2 regions of the Lactobacillus sp. B4015 genome follow, and region 2 is predicted to be linked to the other one. Evidence: predicted binding sites of a transcription regulator. Region 2 holds the regulator's gene; the other holds the start of a gene.
The links. Region 2 encodes LexA, which represses DNA repair genes until DNA is damaged. Its sites were predicted from a motif close to CNAACANNTGTTNG; they were not measured.
Positions count from the first base shown of each region.

Region 1: the regulator LexA is predicted to act here: its motif matches at 3,228-3,241, upstream of recA (recombinase RecA).

Region 1 is NZ_JAFNOY010000004.1:109,409-117,583, reverse strand. Features, by position in the region: gene J3U71_RS05265 (helix-turn-helix transcriptional regulator) at 1-112, opposite strand, end outside; gene rny (ribonuclease Y) at 269-1,900, opposite strand; gene recA (recombinase RecA) at 2,033-3,145, opposite strand; gene J3U71_RS05250 (ABC transporter permease) at 3,281-3,940, opposite strand; gene J3U71_RS05245 (osmoprotectant ABC transporter substrate-binding protein) at 3,940-4,875, opposite strand; gene J3U71_RS05240 (ABC transporter permease) at 4,889-5,512, opposite strand; gene J3U71_RS05235 (ABC transporter ATP-binding protein) at 5,514-6,689, opposite strand; gene pgsA (CDP-diacylglycerol--glycerol-3-phosphate 3-phosphatidyltransferase) at 6,833-7,393, opposite strand; gene J3U71_RS05225 (helix-turn-helix domain-containing protein) at 7,425-8,175, opposite strand, start outside.
Region 2 is NZ_JAFNOY010000005.1:93,681-101,855, forward strand. Features, by position in the region: gene J3U71_RS06260 (ABC transporter ATP-binding protein) at 3-1,802, opposite strand; gene J3U71_RS06265 (ABC transporter ATP-binding protein) at 1,795-3,549, opposite strand; gene J3U71_RS06270 (YneF family protein) at 3,623-3,838, opposite strand; gene J3U71_RS06275 (DUF896 domain-containing protein) at 3,907-4,155, opposite strand; gene lexA (transcriptional repressor LexA) at 4,308-4,931, shown strand; gene J3U71_RS06285 (MerR family transcriptional regulator) at 4,980-5,339, opposite strand; gene J3U71_RS06290 (hypothetical protein) at 5,402-5,698, shown strand; gene J3U71_RS06295 (nucleoside phosphorylase) at 5,973-6,740, opposite strand; gene rplS (50S ribosomal protein L19) at 6,839-7,186, opposite strand; gene trmD (tRNA (guanosine(37)-N1)-methyltransferase TrmD) at 7,301-8,026, opposite strand; gene rimM (ribosome maturation factor RimM) at 8,016-8,175, opposite strand, start outside.

The DNA of each region.
Region 1 (8,175 bases), on a different contig from region 2:
AATTAAAATAACGCGTCATATTTCCAGAATCTAGCAAAGCTGAAATAGAATCAAACGGATATCCTAGTTCTTGCAAAAAGCCTTTTAGATCTTTAGCGACTGCTTGATCCATCATTGTCCTCCTATCTAATTCGTATTGTATACCCTTTCATTTTTTAAAAATATGCTTTTTGGTGCAATTTTATGCTTAAACGCGCCAACAATTATGCTTTTAGTTTTATTTTAGAACAAACAAAAAAGGTTGAACTATAAAAGTTCAACCTTTTATTTATTTTGCAACTGCAACTACTCGTTTTTCTCGAATAACTGTAATTTTAATATTACCAGGATAATCAAGCTCTTTTTCAACTTGATTTCGGATATCACGTGCCAATACCGTGATGCGATCATCAGAAATTTTTTCTGGTTCAACCATTACCCGAACTTCACGTCCAGCCTGAATGGCATATGCCTGCTTAACCCCATCATATCTATTAGCAATCTTTTCCAGTTCAGTCAATCTTCTAATATAATTTTCTAAACTTTCACTCCTAGCACCTGGACGAGCCGATGAAATCGTATCTGCTGCAACAACTAATTCAGCAATAAACGATAACTTCGGCACATCCCCGTGATGCGCTGCAATTGCGTTAACAACAACATCTGGTTCATGATACTTTCTTGTCAATTCTACACCAATTTCAACGTGTGACCCTTCAATATCATGATCGATGGCTTTTCCAATATCGTGTAATAATCCCGCGCGAACCGCTAATTTCTCATTTAAACCTAGTTCAGCCGCCATTGTACCGGCTAGTTTTGCAACTTCAATCGAATGGCCAAGAACATTTTGACCGTAAGAAGTCCGATATTTTAGCCGACCAAGTATTTTAACAAGCTCAGGATTCATTTTATGAATTCCTAATTCCATTAAAGCGCTCTCTCCAGCTTCATAAATATCATCATTAACTTCTTTACGTGCCTTATCAACCATCTCTTCAATTCGAGCTGGGTGAATCCGGCCATCCTTGATCAAACGTTCCATTGCTCGTTTGGCAATTTCTCGTCTGATTGCATCAAAACCGCTTAGAGTAACAACTTTCGGTGTATCATCAATTATTAAATCGATTCCAGTAAGTGCCTCAAAGGAGCGAATATTACGGCCCTCACGACCAATAATTCGTCCTTTCATTTCTTCATTTGGCAAATCTACAACCGATACCGTTGTTTCTGCCACAGTATCGGCAGAACTGCTTTGAATTGCGTCAATAATAACTTTGTGTGCATAATGATCAGCTTTAGCTTGAACTTCTTCATTACTATTTCTAATCATTTCTGCTCGTTCTTTGACTAACTCATCTGATAATTGACTCAGCACCAGTTTCTTACCCTGCTCCTTATCTAAATGAGCAATTTCATAGAGCTTTTGCTGGCTCTTTTCAACTAGTTCATCAGCTTCCTGAACTTTTTGATCTAGATCAGTTTGCTCTTTAGCTAGCTGCTTTTCCTTTTCCTTGAGTTCATCCTCCCTTTCTACCATCAAAGAATTCTTGTGATTAAGAGTATCTTCTCTTTGCTGTAAACGGTTATTATCACGTGCAATCGCATCGCGCTTGACGTTTAACTCATCCTCAACTTTTTGTCGATATTCTTGAATCTTTTCTTGAGCTTCAAGAATTTTTTCTTTTTTCGTGTTTTGTGCACTTTGCTTTAAAGCATCTGCTGCTTGCTTTTGTGCGTTGACTTCAGCTTTTGCAGCATCTACTTGTGCTTTTGCCTCGGTTAATATATGGTCGGCATCGTTTTGAGCATTTTGCGCTCTTTTTTCCCAGCCATTCTTGCGAATAGCATATCCAATACCTGTTCCCAATAAAATTGAAATAATAGCAACTGCGACGGGAATCAAAATTGTATTTGTCATGATTACTATCGCCTTTTTTATTTTTTTAAGATTATTCACACAGTATTAATAATAATGAACCGTGGTGGTGATGTCAATTAAGTAGAAAAAAACCTTGACCTATTTTACAGGTCAAGGTTAATCTCTTCGACTTTAGTTACTTTTGCTATCTGCTTCTCTTTTATCAGAAGCTTCCTTTTCTTTACTCTCAGTCTCTTTTGTTTTCTTAGCTTTGATTTTTTCAGGATCTTCGCGTTCAGCAACAGATTCTTCATCAATGCCATATGCCTGACGTACCTTTTGTTGGACTTCATCATAAATATCTGGGTGGTCTTCAAGGTATTTCTTGGCGTTTTCACGTCCTTGACCAATTCGCTCTTCATTATACGAGTACCACGAACCGGCCTTGGCAATAATATCTTTATCAGCTGCCATATCGAGAAGTTCACCACTTTGTGAGATCCCTTTACCATACATCATATCAACTTCAGCAACCTTAAATGGCGGCGCAACCTTATTCTTGACAACTTTAATCTTGACACGATTACCGGTTATCTCTCCACCAGTCTGCTTAATCTTTTCAGCTCGTCTGATTTCTAGCCGAATTGTCGAATAAAACTTCAGTGCACGTCCACCAGGTGTGGTTTCTGGATTACCAAACATAATCCCAACTTTTTCACGAATCTGGTTAATAAAAATAGCAATTGTTTTGGTTTTATTAATATTACCAGAAAGCTTACGCAAAGCCTGACTCATTAACCGTGCTTGAAGTCCGACGTGGCTGTCGCCCATTTCACCATCAATTTCAGCTTGGGGCACTAAAGCAGCAACTGAGTCAACTATCAAAATGTCAATCGCGCCACTAGTAATCAGCGTGTCAGCAATCTGCAAGCCTTCCTCACCTGTATTTGGTTGTGACAAAATAAGTGAGTCAACGTCAACACCAAGTGCTTCTGCATAGGCAGGATCCATTGCGTTTTCTGCGTCAATATAGGCAGCTGTTCCCCCGCGCTTTTGCACTTCTGCTACAGCATGCAAAGCTACGGTAGTTTTACCTGAAGATTCAGGCCCATAAATTTCAACAATTCTTCCACGCGGATAGCCGCCAACTCCAAGAGCTGCATCAAGTGCAAGCGAACCAGATGGAATGGTCGAAATTTTAGTATTTGCCTTATCGCCCATGCGCATAACAGCACCTTTACCAAAATTTTTCTCAATTTTCTTCAGTGCATTTTCTAATGCAGCCTGTTTCTCATCTTTGGCCAAGTATTTTTCCTCCTCTAGTATAATCCTCAATTTAATACGTACTAATTATACTTTGATTTAGTATATATTTGCAAGAAATAAGCGAACAAACGTTTAAATTTGTTTCTTCACTACTAAATACGCGAAAAAGCCGATTTATTTTTTTAATCCTTTTGGTTGTAACCATTTTTGTAAGAAATTTAAAATGACATCTGCCAATATTGCCATTAGTGCGGTTGGCAACGCACCAGCTAAAATAATTGCACTACCATTAGTAGCATTGGTACCACGAATTATGATATCACCTAAACCCCCTGCACCAACAAAGGAGCCAATCGAAGTAATTCCGATGGCAATAACTAACGCATTTTTTAGACCAGCAATAATAACTGACATTGACAAAGGCAATCTAACCATGCGCAATACCTGCCATTTAGTCATACCCATGCCCTTACCAGAATCAATTACATTTTTGTCAACGCTGCGCATCCCAGTGTATGTATTTTTAATAATCGGCAACAAAGAATATAGCGTAACCGTAAAAATGACCGTCATTACGCCTAATCCCAAGCCAATCATCACAATTGACAGTAATGCCAGCGAAGGAATAGTTTGAATAAAGTTAGCAATTTCAACGACAAAATCACCTAAATGAGCATTACGTGAAATAAAAATACCTAACGGAATTCCAATAATGGCCGCAAATAACACGCCATAAATCGAAATTAGGAAAGTTCGATTAAACTGTTCAAGCACATAAAAACCATTATGTTGATAATAATAAATAAATTGCTGCCATAAAGATAATCTAGCCATTATTTCTCCTTTCTAAAGTAATCATGCTTTACTAAGAATTGGTGAGCCACCGTGGACGGTTCAAGCAGCTTATCATCAACGTCATAATTCATTTTACGAATATCATGAACACTAATGTTACCTACTAACCGCTCTAAAAGTGGTTTTAATTCCGGGTGCTCGCGCAAAACATAGTTATTAATCAACATGCCGCAATTATACGGTGGAAAGAAGTGTTTATCATCTTTTAACAAGTGCAGCTTATAACTATCGATTCGGCCATCGGTTGAATAACCTAAAATAACGTCCATTTTACCGTTTTTTAAAGCTGAATAAACTAACCCGATGTTCATCGGATGGGCTTTGGCAAAAGTAATACCATAAGCTGTCTGAAAAGCAGGATAGCCGACTCCTGGAGCATTAACCCATTCAGATGCAACCCCGAAGGAAAACTTATTTTGCACCTTTTTTAGATCTGAAATATTGTACAGGTGGTATTTCTTCTGATCTTTTGCCCTAACCATGAATGCATAATTATTGGCAAAGCCATAAGTATGAAGATACGTTTGGTCCCACCGTTTCTTTACTTCGCGTCGAACCGTATTATTAGCCTTTTTTGAATCTTTGATTGCCGGCAATAACAAATTGGCAGTCAGTTCACCACCATCATAGGCAGCTGCCTGAATATCGGCATCATGGCGGTAAAGCGCTTGGTGCTGCATAGGTGCCGAACCTAAATTATTTACGATCGAAGTTTTATATGGCGTTTCGTGTTCAATAAGTTGCGCCACAATATTAGCAACAATTTGCGATTCAGTCGTTGTTAACGCAGTTATTCTAATATTTTCGTTACTTCCTTGACTGTCAGATAATCCTGGTAAACCGCAACCACTGGTAGCCAGCATAACCAAAAAAGCAGTAATCAATAATGTTAATTTTTTAAAGCAATTTTTCATTATGTTAGCCTCCCTATATGCCTTTTGGCGTGATCTTTTTTTCCAATTTACCTAGTAAATAATCTGTTAACAGAGCTAGGATAATTACCGGAATAGTACCACCAAAAATTAGGTCGGGCTGATACAAGCTAAGGCCATTGAAGATAAAATCACCTAGGCCTCCTGCACCAATGTATGAAGCCAAGGTTGCCCAAGCAATCACATAAATGGCTGATAAACGGATTCCAGCCATAATCACTGGCATTGCCAATGGAATATCTACTTTTAAAATCAATTGCATTTCTGTCATGCCAAGCCCACGAGCTGAATCGACCGTATCCGCATTGACATCCATCAGGCCCACATAAGTATTACGTAAAATTGGCATTAAACTATAAAGAAATAAAGCCACAATTGCAGGCACTCGGCCCACGCCAAAGAAGGGAATCATCATTGCCAATAATGCTAGTGCCGGAATTGTTTGCAACATGCTGGCAAGCGCAATTACAACTTTTGCTGTTCGCGGAAATTTCATTAAAATGACGCTTAAAGGAACTGCGACAATTATTCCCAGTGCAAGCGAAATTGCAGAAATATAAATTTGCTGCCAGGTTTTAACTAACAATTCGGAACCGTGCTGAGCCATAAAAGCTGACATTTTAATTCGCCTTCTTTTCAGTCTGCGTCTTTAACGTACTCTTGTCGCCCCAAATTTTTTCATAAACAACGTTTACCAAACTAGAGCGAGTAACGATTCCAACTAGTTTATTAGCAGAATCAACCACTGGAATATATTGCCCATTGCGACTTAAAATGCGGCTAAAGTTATCCCGCAAATATTCATCCGATTCCACAGTGGCAGTAACTGGCAACATAATATCACTTACAGTACTTACTTCAGGATACTTACGCTGCAAGTCAGTAATTGAAATATAGCCTTTTAAGTGATTATCATCATCAACTACCAGTAAGGTATCAACGCGGTGCTCTTTCATCATGGTCAACGCATCAGTAAGCGATGCACCTAAATTAATTTTGACAGGAGCTGTCATCACATTCTTAACTTTGACCGTTTCATATTTTGCTTCTGACAGACGCTCTTCACCAATTAAGCTCTTAACAAAGTCATTTGCCGGATGGTGCAAAATTTCTTCAGGTGTTCCTACCTGAATAAGTTGCCCATCATGCAAAACGACAATTTTAGTAGCCAATTTGAGAGCTTCGTCCATGTCATGCGTTACAAAAACAATCGTTTTGCCCAATTGCACTTGTAAATTTTGTACCAGTGTTTGCAAACTTTCACGAGTAATCGGATCAAGTGCACCAAAAGGTTCATCCATTAAAATTAAATTTTGATTTGCAGCCAATGCCCGAACAACACCAATTCGTTGTTGCTGTCCACCTGACAATTCAACCGGATAGCGATCCAAAAATGATTCCGGTAATTCTGCCATCTTGATTAATCGTTTAGCTTCCTCAGCTAATTTTTCTTTAGGCCATTTTAATAATTTAGGTACTAAAACAATATTTTCCCTAATTGTCATGTGTGGCATTAAGCCATTATTTTGAATGACATAACCTATTCGCCGGCGTAAACTTACCGGGTTAAATTCTGTCACGTTTTTACCGTTAACTAAAACCTCGCCCTTAGTTATACTATTCATCCGGTTAATCATTCTCATTAACGTGGTTTTTCCTGAGCCAGAGGTACCAATTAAACAGCAAAATTCACCCTTATCTATTTTGAAATTAATATTTTCAACTGCTGGTTGTTTTGACTTCGGATAAATCTTAGTCACATTTTTAAATTCAACCATTGGTATTTCCTTTACCATAAAATTCCCCCTTTTTCAATTTTATTTCTAATTTAATCCTAACAAGTTAAACTGAGCTTGGCAAATGAGAACGTTAAATGGCGATATCAGAGCAAACAAAAAACACCAACAAAGTTGGTGTTTTTTAGTTAATTCTCATAAACTTACATTGACCCTTTAAATACATCCCATGAACTGTGGAAGTAATCCCATCCTGAGTAGATGGTAAAGATTAGCGCAAGGTAAAGTAAAATCGTACCAATATGGTAGAAGTCACCAATCAATAAAAAGATGATTGACAACATTTGACAAGTGGTCTTAATCTTTCCTGGCATTTCTGCTGCCATCACTTGGCCCTTGTTTTCAGCTAAGATTAACCGTAATCCGGTTACTGCTAGTTCACGGCAGACAATAATGGCAACAACCCAAGCCGGTGCCAATTTCAAGGAAATCAACATAATAAATGCTGTCATCGTTAACATCTTATCTGCTAACGGGTCGGCAAATTTACCAAAGTTAGTTACCAAATTGCGTGAACGGGCAATGTGACCATCAAACCAGTCGGTAGCCGAAGCAACCGCAAAAACAATCGCAGCAATAACTAATTTCCAGTAGACAGTTGTTCCAGCAACTTGCGTACTGGCATCACCACCAAAAATTATAATTAACATAAATACCGGAATTAAAATAATTCTAAAAACCGTTAATTTATTGGGTAAATTCATTCTTTACTTTTCCTCCTAATTGAATAGCTCATTATCTCCCATCAGTACCATTACTTGAAGAGCTATCAGAGTGATTAGTTTCACCGCTCTGTTCATTATTATTTGCTTGTCCAGTCTGTTGGCCAGTTTGACCACCTTGGCCACCAGTTTGACTATTAGTCTGACCAGTATGCTGGTTGCTTGTAGTTCCACTATTTTGATGTTGGTTCTGTTGCTGGTTGGTAGTTGTACCCGAATGACCAGTAGTTGAATTATTAGTAGTCGAATTACTATTATTAGTCGTATTAGATTGGTTTACACGGTGTTGCTTACCAATATAGAAGGTTAAAGTATTGCCAGTTGTTTGCGTATCATATGGTACTTTTTTGCCACCAAAAGAAATGGATGTTCCAGAACCATTACCAAAAGTAACCGTTACTGTTTGAGCAGTAGTTGGTAAATACAAAGTATGCTTTTGATTAGGGTTCAAAACCTGTGAAAATTGGTGGATACCATTGATTGAAATAGAAACGTTAGTAGCCTGCTCACCAGCACGAACAACCAAATTACGGTTCTTCTTTAAGCCAGTAACACGGTATTGCGCCGTGGCCAATTCCTTGATTTTGACAGAGCTCTTCTTAATTTTCTTCTGCTTTTTCGGCTTGTTTGTATTATCGGAAGAAACCGATACGTCATTAGCAGAATTATTATTGCTCTGATTATTACCAGCTGAAAAATGCGCATAAACAACGTAACAAACCAAAATAACGACAATAATACCTACCCCAACGATAATTCGGGGA
Region 2 (8,175 bases):
AGTTAATTTTGGTTATTTTGAAGAGTATATAAGTTATAATAATAACCCTTTTGGGAAAGCAGTTCCTCGTGGTTACCACGTTCAATAATCTTACCATCATTTAGAACAATAATCTGGTCAGCATCGACGATAGTTGATAAACGGTGAGCAATCGCTAAAGTCGTTCTTCCTTTTCGTAAGCTCTTCAATCCCTGTTGAATCAAGGTTTCTGTCTCGGTATCAACATTTGCAGTAGCTTCATCTAAAACCAAGATTTTAGGATCAGTTACTAAAGTTCGTGCAAAAGAAATCAATTGGCGTTGTCCTTGACTAAATTCGCTGCCATTCTCGCCAACTTTAGCGTGATATTTGCCAGGCAATTTTTCAATAAAACTGTCAGCCTGGACAGTTTTTGCGGCAGCCTTAATTTCGTCATCAGTAATGTTTTGGTTATACAGCCTAACATTAGAATTAATATCACCATAAAACATAAACGGTTCTTGTAAAACTAGACCTAATTTTTGCCGTAATTCTTTTTTCGGATACTTCTTGATATCTACGCCGTCAATTAAAACTTCACCCCGGTAGAATTCATAAAAGCGCATCATAACATTAATGATTGAACTTTTACCGGAACCTGTATGACCTACGATTCCAAGAGTTTCTCCTGGATTAACGGTAAAGGAAATATCGTGTAAAATTTCGTTTTTTCCATCGTAGGAAAAGCTTACGTGCTTAAATTCAATTTTCCCTTGTGTGATTGTTAATCCCGGTTGTTCTTGCTGCTTAGGTTCATAATCAGTATTATCTAAAATTCGAAAAATTCTCTTACCAGCAACTATTCCGTCTTGGAAAAAGGTCATCTGGTCCATCATGTTTGCAATCGGATTAAAAAACTGTGAGATATATTGTGAAAAAGCGTACACAACACCTGCAGGCACAAAAGTCTGGCGTAGTGGAAAGCCAAAGTACATTAAAGTTAAAGCAAGTGCCAGAGAATAAAGCAAACTAATTAACGGCGAAAGTAAAAGCGAATTAAGATTGATCATGTTAAAACGGGTTTTCATTAGTGCCGTGTTTTCACTTTCAAAATGGCCAGTCATTCGTTTTTCTTGCTTGAATTGCTGAATCAGAGAAACACCTTCAATTGATTCATTTAAATTAGTGTTTATCCGGCTTAACCGCTCACGGTAACTACGATAGAGTTTGGAACTTCTTTTAGAATATTGCCAAATAATAAGTAATAAAAATGGCAAGAAAGCCAATACGATTAGTCCAGCTAAAAAATTAGTTGTAAACATTGCTACTAGCGCTGAAATAATCGAAAAGAAAGAGATAACGACACTAGATAGGACCGTTAAAAAATTGCTCAAAGTCATCGTATCGTTTGTTACTCTTGACACAATTGAGCCTGCTGGCGTTTGGTCAAAATAACGCATTCCCAACTGATGGAGTTTTTGGTACAAAGCCGACCGTAGGTCTTCCAACGACTTTTCGGATCCAAGAGCAAAAAAGTACTCGTAGGTAAATTGTAGAATACCCTTAATCACTGAGCCAAAAGCATATAAAAAACCGGCAAACAAAATCACTTGCATCGTAACGTTGGCTTTGACTAAATAATTATCCAAGAAATACTGCAAACCGTAAGGTAACAGCATATTGATGACGCTGACAAGAAATGCACCCACACCAGCAATAATCATTTCATTTTTAAAGTGCATCACAAAACGAAGTAGTCGCTTGAAGATGCCAATTTGTTCCTTGACAGGTATTTCTTTTGACCAAACTGATTCATAATTATTCTGTTCTTCCAAGCTATTCACCTACCTTTTCTTCTAATTCTTGCCGTTGCCACATATCAGCATACCAGCCATTTTCTGCTAATAATTGATCATGTGTGCCTCGTTCAACAATTCGTCCGTCTTTTAATACCAAAATCAAATCTGCTCCCATTACGGAAGTTAATCGGTGAGTGGCAATTAAAGTTGTTTTCCCTTTTCTCTCCTGCCGAAGTGATTTCAAAATAGCCATTTCTGTTCTGGCATCGACCGCTGATAGCGCATCGTCCAAAACCAAAATTTTACTTTGCTTTAAAAGCGCCCTAGCAATAGACATTCTTTGTTTTTGACCACCAGATAAGGAAACGCCATTTTCGCCAATTAGCGTATTATATCCGCCAGGCATTTGTAGAATATCATTGTGCAAATCACTCTTTTTCGCAGCAGAAATGACCGCACTTTCATCGGAATTTGCATCAGAAAAAGCAATATTTTTTTGAATACTAGTAGAAAAGAGGTAATTGTTTTGCGGCACGTATGAAATTTGTCTTAATAGAACATTCAGAGGAATTTCCCGAATATCATGACCGTTTAAAGTGATTTTGCCATCATATTGATCAAATTCGCGTAGCAAAAGTTGAATGATGGTCGTTTTACCAGCACCAACTTTACCGACCAAGCCAAGAGTCTGACCTGTTTTCAAAGTAAAATCAATATTGTGCAAAACCGGAATTTGTGGTTCATCTGGATAAGCAAAGGATTTTACTTCATATTTTAAGTCGCCATCAATATCTTGGGCATGAATGCTTTGATCAGCATTTTGATCAGTAATTGCAGGCTTTTCATCCAGTAACTTTTCAACACGGTCGTAACTGGCACTACCACGTTCTAGAATATTAAATAAATAGCCAATTGCAAACATTGGCCAAACCATGTTCCCAATATAGGCAATGAAAGAAACTAATTGGCCAATTGTAAGAGCCCGGTTACTAACCAATAACCCACCATAGATAATTGTAATTGTGTAAGTTAAACCGATTAGTAAAGTACCTAGTGGATCAAACAACGAATCCCACTTAAAAACACGTTTATTGATTTTGATCGTATTATCAATCATATCATTGAATGCTTGCGTATCTTCTTTACCCTGACCAAAAGTTTTTAGGACCTTAATTCCTGAAACAGATTCTTGTGTTTTATTATTGAGGCGAGAAAAAGCAGCCTGTGATTCGTCAAAGGCATTATATAACTGATCCCCCAATTTCCAGGCTCCCCAAGCTAAAAATGGTAAGGGAATTAAAGCAACTATTGTCAACCGCCAGTCAACAAAGATAATCATTGCGATCATAGTTGAAACACTCATTAATAAAGAATCGACCAAAGTCAAAATACCTTCACCAGCAACTTCTTGAATAGCTGAAACATCATTGGTAGCGTGCGCCATTAAATCACCTGTTCGGTGGCGTTGATAAAAAGTGCGATCCATTTCCATAAAATGCCAAAATAATTTCGAGTGCAACTGCAGTTCTAGTTCTGCCGCTCCACCCAATATTTGCCTGCGCCACAAGTAGCGAAAGCCATATAATAGTAGTGCCGCGAAAATGATTGTCAAAATTAATAAACCATATTCTTGCCAAGAAATATGTCCTTTATCGAGCTGATCAGCCATTAGTCCTAATATTCGCGGTGGAACCAAATTAATTACAGACGTTAAAGCCAAGAAGGTCACACCAATTAGGTACCGTTTTTTCTCCTTTTTAAAAAACCATCCAAGCTTAAAAAATATACCCATTTTTCACCTTTCTTTCCAAATAAAAAGGCGGAGAAATAATCCTCCGTCTTTATTTTCAATTCAGTAAGATTGACTATTTTTGATGCTTCATCATGTTCATCACCTGGTTAACCTTCTTAGCGGAAGGCTTTTGCCCCATTTGTGACATCATGGCAACGATCATATCCTCACTGATTGGTGGATTATCTTTAAAGTATTTCTTCATGTATGCTCTTGCACCATAAAAACCGCCAACAAGGCCAATTAATAATGCAATAATAATTAAAACAATTACTAATCCTAATTTCATAGAAAATCACCTCAATTTGTCCAATAGATATATCTTACCGAAAATTTAAGCAAATTTAAAGACGTAAATTAGTCTTTTCGCAAACCTTTCTTGCGCTGAGCTTTCTTCGCTTTTTCGGAAGTAATTTCCTTGCCATTTTTATCAATTATGACCAAGTTTTCAACGTCTTGCTTAAAACCGGCGCGAAAGTTTTTGATAAATTCTTGATGAAGTTTTTTACGTTCCTTTTCTTCTTCATCAGATAATCCCTCTTTTTCTTTCTTATGATATAGTTCGTTTATTCGATTAATCATCTTTTTTTCATTGTCTTCCGTCATTTTTTGCACCTCTTTCGCACTTCTCAATAAAAAAAGTCTACCCTATTTCTACTAATAAAAAAAGTTTAAATTTTTAGAACGCTTGTTTGTATTATGTCTTAATTTCTGTTAGAATATGCTTATCAGGAAATAGACTATCATGGGAGCCAAGAATGACTAACAAACAAAGTTCAAAACAATTACAAATTTTACGTTATATCTATGACACAGTTGAAAAGCGCGGATTTCCACCAACCGTGCGAGAAATCTGCCAAGGAGTTCAACTTTCTTCGACTTCGACTGTTCACGGTCATTTGTCACGGTTGGAACGCAAAGGCCTTATTCTTAAGGATGCCACCAAGCCACGAGCATTGGAAATAACAGAAAAAGGTAAGAAAGCTATTGGCGTTAAGCCAACTGAAATTCCTGTTGTCGGTGTTGTTACTGCCGGTCAGCCAATTTTAGCAGTTGAAGATATCGAAGATTACTTTCCTCTTCCACCAGATTTAGAAAATGATGCTGGTGACTTGTTCATGCTACATGTTCATGGAGAAAGTATGATTAATGCTGGTATTTTAAACGGGGACAATGTTATTGTTCGTAAACAAAGCTCAGCAACAAACGGTGAAATTGTTGTTGCCATGACAGATGAAAACGAAGCAACTGTTAAACGTTTTTATAAGGAAAAAGATCATTATCGCCTTCAACCTGAAAATGATAACATGGCACCGATTATTCTTAATAGTGTTCATATCTTAGGTAAAGTTGTTGGTCTTTACCGCAATAATATTAATTAGCTTAAAAAGTTTTTAGTCTGTTAGATTGTTTAATTAATAACTGTTCATTTACTTAATGAGCAGTTTTTTTAGTGCTTTTTTCAATGCCACTAAAGCTTTTTTTCTGTGACGCAGTTCTCTGATTGCAGCATCATTTTCCGCTATTTTTTCTTCGATTAGCCGAAGATTTTGCTCATGCTGCTTTTTTGTGCCACATGACTGGTCATGCAATTCTTTGATTGCGCAAATTTCTTTTAGTGAAAAGCCCAATTCTTGTAAGTTTTTTATTTCCAGAAATGATTCTACTTCATTATCAGTAAACCAATAATTTTTTCCCTTTCGTATTGGCGTTAATAAGCTTAATTCAAGATAAAACCTGACTGTATCCTTAGTAGTATTCATTTTAGTGATAAATTCTTTTAAATACATGTATATCCTCCTTGACGTTGGGTAAACCCCCTATAGTTAAATAGCGTTAGGAGGAAAGAAAATTGAAAATTTCAACTAATTTATTGACTATTATTTACGGAACAATAATGATAATTGCGGCCGTAGCTAGCATCCCCAAAATTCCTGTTTGGTTAATTGGCTTAAACGTTATCTCAAGCGTTTTATTAATATTGAGCTGCTTAACTGGTTACCATAAATATGCACCAATTTGTTTATTTGCACTTTTACTCATTGCGTTAATTAATGGCTATTGCCTAAACGGAAGAATCAATTGGCTTCACTGGTTTATCAGACTGACCATAACCATTGCTTTAAGTTGGTTAAACTGGTGTTTTTAAAAAAATGGCATTATTTAGTTTACAAAAGAGATCTTCTGTTTGCTATTTAATTCCGCTTCAATATATTTGTTACCATTTTTAACGTTAAGTCAAGTATAATCGCTTTCATAAAAAGAATCTGATGACTTTCCACATCAGCTATGCTTTTTAACTTCACAAAGTTTTCGGCATTTTTTAGTATTAAATTCCGATATTATAGCATTTTTATTTTACTTTGTGAATTATTCAGATGTTTCACTTTGGTTTCACAGTATAACTTTTCACAAAGTCAAAACTACAGTTGATCGAGTATGCTTGTTGCTAGTTCCAGTCCTTTACCATGCGCATCTATACCCCAGCCACGTTCTTGATGATTCTCAATATCATTAAGTGAATCGGCAGTAAACAGAATTTGCGCAAAATCAGCTTGCCGAAATTGTGCACAAGCAGCCATAGCGGCACATTCCATTTCAACGCATGCAGCACCAAGTTTCTTAAATTGCTTGACCTTTCTAGCAGTTTCCCTGAAAAAACCATCAGTAGTCCAAGTCGTTACCTCTTTGACTTTAAAACCATTTTGCACCATCAAGTTTTCAGTTTTAGTTAAAAAGGCTGAACGCAAATCAACGAAGTTGCCTGGTTCCATGTAGTGAAAAGATGTTCCTTCATCACGAATGGCTTTGGTCGGAACCAAAAAATAGTTTTCTGGCAGATCAACAAGTGTCCCTGCTGAACCGATTGCCAAAATCTGCTTGACACCATAGCTAATGAGCCAGTCTAGTATTTGAACCGCAGCAGGAGCGCCAAGCATTGCCTGACACAAAGTGATTTTTTCTTTGGGCATCTCCACCTCATAAATTAAGGTCATTTTACCAAAGCAATCGAAGTGACCCAAAACTCGGTGAGGATGCTGAGCTAAGAAGTCATCAATTGCTTCTTGCGTTAAAAAGGCAAAGAGCAATTTTGCATGAAAGTGATAATGCGTTTCATTTCTTTCATGATCTGGTTGTAAAACCGCACGCGGAGTTGAATCAAAATCTAATAAAAATGGTTTGCTCATCAAATTACCTCCAAATTAAGATATTGATTAAAATGCTATCATAAAAAGCACAAAAAAAGAACCATCTCTTAAATGCGAGATGGTTCTTTTTTAACAGTGAATTAACGACGTTTTTCCGCAATTCTTGCAGATTTACCGTGACGTTCACGTAAGTAGTAAAGCTTAGCACGACGAACACGACCGTGACGTAATACTTCAACTTTAGCTACACGAGGATCGTTAACTGGGAAGGTACGTTCAACACCAACACCAGAAGCAATCTTACGAACAGTGTATGTAGCAGCAATGCCTGCACCCTTACGCTTGATTACGACACCCTCAAACATCTGAATACGTTCATGACTACCTTCAACAACACGTACGTGAACACGAACTGTGTCACCAGCACGGAAGTCAGGAATATCATCACGTAATTGTTCTTTAGTCAATTCTTGAATTAATGGATCCATAATTTTTTCTCCTTCTGCGGCATTCATCAACGTTCTATGCGCCAGCGGAACACCCATAACTATTAATGCAAAAAATTTGCACCTCAATCATCTTAGCAAAATAAAGTTATTAAATCAAGCTTCATCATCTTCATGCTTAATTTCTGCAAGCAATTTCTTTTCTTCATCACTTAAGTGGTAATCTGCTAATAAATCCGGGCGATATAATGCAGTAGCACGCAAAGATTCTTTCTTTCGCCATTCAGCAATTTTTTGGTGATTGCCAGAAGTTAATACTGCAGGAACTTTCATCCCCTCAAAATCTTCTGGCCTGGTATATTGCGGATATTCAAGCAGACCATGTGCAAAACTTTCTTCGATTGGTGAGGCAGCATTCCCTAAAATTCCTGGAAGTAAACGAACAGTAGCATCGATCATGCTCATTGTTGGCAACTCACCACCAGTTAAAACATAGTCCCCAATCGAAACGGTCTCGTCTGCTAAGTCATAAATCCGCTGATCAAAACCTTCATAGTGACCACAAATAAAGGTCAAATTTTCTTCTTGGGACCAATTTTGTGCCATCTTTTGGTTAAAAGTTTTACCCTGTGGAGCTGTTATAATGACTTTGCCCTTATTTGCTAGAGAATCCAATGCCTTTTTAATTGGCATAATTTGTAAAACCATACCTGCACCACCACCGTATGGCGTGTCATCAACATGATGATGGACATCACTTGTGAAATCTCGAAAATTTACTAAGTTAAGATCCCATTTTCCATCTTCCAGTCCACGTCCTAACATTGAAGTTGTTAATGGGGTAAACATATCAGGAAAAAGAGTTAAAACATTAATCTTCATCGCGTAAGCCCTCCAATAACTCAACATAAACTTTTTTATTGGCAATATCGACTTGCTTAACGACCTCATCAATATATGGAATTAAATATTCATTGCCCGAGTCTTCGGTTATTTCCCAGACATCGTTTGCACCGGGGGTTTCAATACCC